Linked DNA regions of Lentilactobacillus curieae. The main gene of each other region encodes a partner of the protein of the gene in region 2 in a complex. Links are inferred from orthologs where the notes say so. Each region holds a gene or a part of one and is shown on either strand. Other genes may lie near its edges.

Region 1 (3,138 bases), 1.1 Mb from region 2 along the record:
AAGACCAGCCATTCAAAAGAATGACTGGTCTTTTACGGCGCTTATTTCTAAGCGAGTTCCTTGGATTCCACAATCCTCTAGAACCAAACACCTGCAAATCCGTGCAGAAAATGTGTCCCGCTCAAAACATCACTTAAATCGATTGCGCGAACAACCGAAGTTGCGTGATCTCTCGACTCATCGCATGCAATGATTATACAATGTTTTCTGAAAATAAGCAATTACTTTTTGGACTCGTCTTCACTAGCCTTATTTTCGGCAATTGCCGTTGCTTTTTCTGAAATCCAATCAGTAATTGTTGCTGAAAAGCTATCCGGATCAGCAATAAAATCATCTGCTGATGTCACTTCGTCAATTCGCAAACCAGATTGATTTACAAATTCGGAAACCACAACCAGGTACACATTTACCGGCAAACTTTCTTGATCGGAAATCATCTTATTGATTCTATCAATTTCATCAAGTGGCAAGTTAATTAAATTACTTTCCAACCTAAATACAGCTGTATCATCGTCAGCAACCTTAATCTCGGAAACAACTTCCTGATTGCCTTCCTTTAAATGACTAACCATGTAGTCAATTATAGGTTTGATTGCTTTTGCGTCGATTTTTTGTAATTCTGCTAACTTCATACTTGTGTGGTTGGCCAAAACATTTCCAGCCTTAACATTTTCAATAAACGTTGATACCTCAGCGTCCATTATTCAATCACCTAATTTCTGTATTATGCTTTGCAGCTCGTTTTTTTATTAACTCAGTTTGAAGTACTGATCTAAGTTTAAATGCTAACATGTACCAGTACACATTAACAACAATTCCAAAAATAACAAGGGCTAATACCAGAATTCTTAACAAAATGTTACCATTGCTTCCTTGAACCAACGTGATCCCCATGCCTACAAATCCAACTGAATAGATTGCTACAACCACCGCAAGCAAATAGTAGCTGAGTCTAACCTTTAACATTGCCAACACGATGGTCGCAGCGTAAAAAGCAATAGCAATGTACGTTACCTGCAAAGTTTCTGCCATGGTAACAGGACGAGTTAGGTCCATCCACTTAAAAGTCATGATCGCATTTGTAAGTAAAAACACAACCAGTGAAATAACGGCCCACCCAATAACTTTCTTTTCTTCTGGTTTCATATAATCCTCCAAATAAAAAAGATAAATCCATACCGAATTTATCTTTATCAGTTTAAATTTAGTTTAACGTATTTCCTAAGGTTAGAAAAGCAAACCAAGTAAGTCGTCCTTTGTAATTCCAGTAAAGTACTGATTAACGTCAACAGCGTCAAGAACTTTAGCAACCTCTTCGCGTTCAAAACGAACGCCTTCAAGCTTGCTTGCCAATTCTGAAGCATCCTTAGGTCCAAAGAAGTCACCGTAGAATTTAGCGGTAGTCACCTTACCATCGTCAACGATAAATCTTGCATCTATAGTACCACTTGTAAAGTGCTGACGTTTCTTAACGGTAAATTCTGGTGAATTTCCATAAACCCAATCCCAGTTGTCGAAGATTTCTGAATTGATTTTGTCAATTCCAGCTTCATCCTCAGGGGTTAATTTATACTCACGATCTTTGATTTCATCAAGGTTATCAACATGGAATAATTCCTTTAACAATTCATCTCTAAATTGTGGAGTAGTCATGTCTTGGTACTCGGATGATAAGTACGGCCGGAGGTTAGTTACCCGCGAGCTAACTGACTTGATTCCCTTAGACTTGATCTTATCTTCAGGAACAGTTAGTGCCTTTGGTAACACTGTTAAATCAACATCAAGCATCAAAGTACCATGTGAGAAAGTCTTACCATTTTTAGTGTACATCGCGTTTCCGGAGAACTTCTTACCATCTACTAAAATGTCATTGCGTCCAGAAACTTCCGCAGTCGTTGCCCCCATTCTGTGCAGCGCATCAACAACAGGTTGAACAAATGACTTGAAGTCACCAAATTCTTCACTATCGCTGTCCACAACGAAACTAAAGCACAGGTTACCTAAATCTTGGTAAACTGCTCCCCCACCAGAAGTTCTTCTCGTGACAACAATACCGTTGTCATCTACGTATTGTTTGTTGATCTCTTCCAATGTGTTTTGATTCCGGCCCACAATAATACATGGTCCTTCAATGTAGAATAACAATAATGGTTCGTCAAATTTCTTTTCGTTCATCAAATAGGTTTCAGTTGCCAAATTAAGTCGAATATCGTCTGATTTCATTATGTGAAAATACATTAGAAAAGCCCCATTTCAATTCTATTTGTAAGCAATCATACCACTTCGAGAAAGCGATTTCAATCGCTTGTGAAATCGGCCAAAAAGGTTACATTCTCGCCAGACAATGTTATAGTTTAACTATAAACAAACGAATCCAGGGGTGATTAGTATGGCATTAAGTGGATACAAAAACATTTTAGTACCAGTTGACGGTTCTGCCGTTACTCAAAACATTCTCGATCGAGGAATTGAAGTTGCTAAGGAAGCAGGGGCACACCTTGATATCCTCAATGTCTTGGAAGTTAATCAATTCAACCAAACATATGGTTCAGCCGTAAGTGGCGACGTTGTTTTCAAATTAACTGAAAATACTGAAGACAAGCTTAAGCAAATGAAAGATAAGGCAGAGGCTGCAGGTGTTAGCGATGTTGATATTCACATTCGATTTGGTAATCCAAAGCCAATCATCGCTCGCGAATTTCCTAAAGATCACAATACTGACTTAGTAATCATTGGTTCAACTGGTTTAAGCGCCGTTGAAAGATTGATTATTGGTTCTGTTACTAGCTTTGTTGTCAGAACTGCAACTTGTGACGTGCTAATTGTTCGTCCAGAAAAGCAAGCTAAAAAGTAAGCTACACCTAAATATTAGTTTTTAAAGGAGCAGAGGATCCCTAGGGATTTGTGCTCCTTTTATTTTGAAATAACTGAGGTACAGTGATGAAAACACAGTGGCATTACAATTTAATCATTCCTAAAAGTTTCCCCCAAACTACACTAAAGGAAGTTCTTAGTAATTATTATGGATTGCCAAAGCACCTTCTATACAGCGTTCGAAAAGCCGAACGGGTAACCGTAAACGGCAACTATCTCCCTGTGAGCTTTGCAGTTAAGGGTGGTGATTCCATCCAGCTAGAA
Region 2 (3,234 bases):
GGACAACCAATATCTGAATTGTTGGTTGGCAAAAAGGTGATTGGAAACATTCGTCAACTTGAAGATAAGAAGTTTGAAGTGGTCAACTTAGATAAGGATGTCTTTCATGTAAAGAGTTTTGATGAGGGTGTTACGACTTTGATCAGACACTTTAATTTGCATCATTAGAATTTTTAAGGAGGGTTTGTTTTGGAAACAAGTCGCAGAAATTCTGATGATAAGTCAAGAATTGACTGGGGAATCGTCCTCTGTGTGCTGATATTGGCATTAGTTGGCCTAGGGTCAATCTATGTTGCTGCATCACACGACACAGGCGGTGCATCAGTGATTAAACAGGTTGTCTCGCAATTAGTATGGTATGTGATTGGTACGGTTGCCGTGGTAATTATAATGCAATTTGATTCAGAACAGCTCTGGAAGGTTGCCCCACTTGCTTACGGACTGGGAATCTTGCTTCTGGCCGCTGTTTTGGTTTTGTATAGTAGGTCTTACTTCCTACAAACTGGTGCCAAAAGTTGGTTTCAATTGGGGCCATTGACGTTCCAACCATCTGAGGTTATGAAACCTGCATACATTTTAATGATGGGGCGGGTAATCGTTGAGCATAACGATAATTATCCCGTCAAGTCCATCAAAAGTGATTGGTTGTTAATTGGAAAGATGATTGCTTGGACTGTACCTGTTGCAGTTCTACTAAAATTACAGAATGACTTTGGTACTATGCTAGTTTTCTTTGCTATCTTAGCCGGGCTGGTAGTAGTCTCTGGTGTCACTTGGAGAATTATCCTACCTGCATTCCTGTTAGTTACGGGAATTGGCGGAACTGCACTAGCTTTGGTCATTCCTGATTCTGGACGTAGGTTACTTGAAAAGGTTGGGTTCCAAGCATACCAGTTTGCGCGAGTTGATACTTGGCTTCACCCTTCATCAGATACTAGTAACCAAGGTTACCAATTGTGGCAGAGTATGAAAGCAATTGGTTCAGGTGGAATATTTGGGACAGGGTTCAATAACTCACACGTTTACGTGCCAGTTAGAGAATCAGATATGATTTTCTCCGTTATTGGAGAGAACTTTGGTTTTATCGGAAGTTGTTTGCTAGTCTTTGTTTACTTCTTATTGATTTATCAAATGATCAAGGTTACTTTCGATACTAGAAACGTTTTTTATGCTAATATTTCAACTGGGGTAATTATGATGATTTTATTCCACGTATTTGAAAATGTTGGTATGAGTATTGGACTTTTACCACTTACAGGTATTCCATTACCATTTGTTAGTGCCGGTGGATCGGCGCTGATTGGGAATATGATTGGGATAGGTTTAATAATGTCAATGCAGTATCACAATAAGAGTTACATGTTTGGTGACGATAAAGAATTCTCATAGGAGTGATTAACATGAACGAAAACTATTACTGGACCGAAGAAAATGATGGTGTTGTTACCGTTGGTTTAACAGATGACGGGCGGAATGAATTGGGTAACATTACTTTTGTATCACTACCCAAAGTTGGCGACAGCTTAAAGAAGACAGATACTTTGATGAATGTTGAAGCTGATAAAGCTGTTTCTGACATTGCAAGTCCGGTTGAAGGTACTGTGATTGAAATCAATGAAGATGCGCTGAGCGATCCTAGTGTTTTAAATAACTCAGACAAAGCTTCCTCATGGGTTGCCAGAATTGAGAAATAATTCTTGACGAGTTATTGTCTTATGTTAAAATTGTATTGGTAAATTATTAGAAATAAATGTCAGGATGAGTAGCGTATTTTTGCTTTGTTAGAGACCTCGGTTGGTGAAAAAGGGGATTGCAAGGTATGTGAAGATGGTCCTGGATTAAAACATGACACTCATGAGCTCTTAGTAAATGAGTGGATGGTTACCGTCCATTACCGCGGATAATACCTTAGGTATTTTTGAGGTCATCTATTTGATGACAAACAAAGGTGGTACCACGAAGCCCTTCGTCCTTTGAACCGTATTCTGGTTCATGGATGAAGGGCTTTTCTTATAAGGAGAGGAATTTATTTGATTACTTTTAAAAATGTCTCGAAACAGTACAACACAAAAGATGGTGATTTGGTTGCTGTTAACGACGTAAACATTAAGGTTGATGACGGTCAGATTTTTGGAATCGTTGGATATTCAGGCGCTGGAAAGAGTACGTTAGTTCGGATGTTGGATGGACTTGAGGCTCCTACCAGTGGTGAAATTGATATTAATGGAACGAATATTGCAAGTTTGTATGGTTCCGCATTAAGGAAGCAACGCCAAAAGGTGGGAATGATTTTTCAGCATTTCAACTTATTATGGTCAAGAACTGTAATTAAGAATGTTATGTTGCCATTGGAAATTGCTGGTGTATCTAAACCCGAGAGAATAAAGCGAGCAAGGCACTTAATTGAATTGGTTGGGTTGCAAGGAAGAGAAAATTCGTACCCTTCAGAGTTGTCTGGAGGGCAAAAGCAAAGAGTTGGGATTGCGAGAGCTCTTGCAAATGATCCAGAGATTCTTATTTCTGATGAAGCTACCAGTGCCTTGGACCCAGATACAACTAATGAAGTCCTCGATTTGTTGTTAAAAATCAATAAGGAAATGAACTTGACCATTCTGTTGATTACTCATGAAATGCACGCGATTACTAAAGTGTGTGATGCGGTCGCTGTGATGGATAATGGTTCGGTAGTTGAGCAGGGATCTGTATTCGAAGTGTTTAGAAATCCTCAAGCAGACGTTACGAAGAAGTTTGTTCAAGAAGAATTCTCTGGTCCTCAAAATGATGCTGATTTAACAGCTTCAGAGCTAGCACAGAAATTTCCAGAAGGAAAAATTGTCCGGTTGGTATTCCATGGACCACAGGCAGAATTGCCAGTTGTTTCAAACGTAATCAAGAAGTTTCCGGATTTGGAAGTTAACATTATTTCTGGTTCGATGCATCAGACTCAAGAAGGGGCAATTGGTTCACTTGATTTACAGATGACTGGAGACATGCCAAAAATTGAGGATGCCCTTGAATACTTACAAACATTAAGAGTTGAAACTGAGGTGATTTCAAATGGCTAATACAGGATTTAGTTCGTTTTTTAAATTTAGTACGGTTAATTGGCCTGATATGTGGAGTGCGACTTGGGAAACCATTTGGATGACCTTGCTTTCCATGGTGGTTGTAATAATCTTAGGAATAATTTTGGGATTGTTTTTATATTTAACGCATGGCAAGAGTAACCCACTG

Evidence for each region.
Region 1: the proteins of PL11_RS10070 (region 2) and PL11_RS04835 are in contact, whole or in part, in a crystal structure (PDB 3A7A), measured with the Escherichia coli proteins. The link is inferred for Lentilactobacillus curieae from one-to-one orthologs.

What each region holds. Positions count from the first base shown.
Region 1 is NZ_CP018906.1:1,011,756-1,014,893, reverse strand. What follows is about bases 234-3,036. They hold PL11_RS04835 (lipoate--protein ligase), read right to left. Parts: upstream 2,239-3,036; coding sequence 1,228-2,238; downstream 234-1,227. Other genes in these bases: PL11_RS04825 (RluA family pseudouridine synthase), read left to right, coding at 2,941-3,036; PL11_RS04830 (universal stress protein), read left to right, coding at 2,390-2,854; PL11_RS04840 (hypothetical protein), read right to left, coding at 709-1,146; PL11_RS04845 (hypothetical protein), read right to left, coding at 234-701. Also shown: more of PL11_RS04845, read right to left, coding at 222-233; more of PL11_RS04825, read left to right, coding at 3,037-3,138. UniProt on the Escherichia coli protein: Catalyzes both the ATP-dependent activation of exogenously supplied lipoate to lipoyl-AMP and the transfer of the activated lipoyl onto the lipoyl domains of lipoate-dependent enzymes.
Region 2 is NZ_CP018906.1:2,070,025-2,073,258, reverse strand. What follows is about bases 149-3,047. They hold PL11_RS10070 (glycine cleavage system H family protein), read left to right. Parts: upstream 149-1,400; coding sequence 1,401-1,694; downstream 1,695-3,047. Other genes in these bases: PL11_RS10065 (methionine ABC transporter ATP-binding protein), read left to right, coding at 2,031-3,047; PL11_RS10075 (FtsW/RodA/SpoVE family cell cycle protein), read left to right, coding at 190-1,389; PL11_RS10080 (DUF2969 domain-containing protein), read left to right, coding at 149-168. Also shown: more of PL11_RS10080, read left to right, coding at 1-148; more of PL11_RS10065, read left to right, coding at 3,048-3,065; PL11_RS10060 (methionine ABC transporter permease), read left to right, coding at 3,058-3,234. UniProt on the Escherichia coli protein: The glycine cleavage system catalyzes the degradation of glycine. The H protein shuttles the methylamine group of glycine from the P protein to the T protein.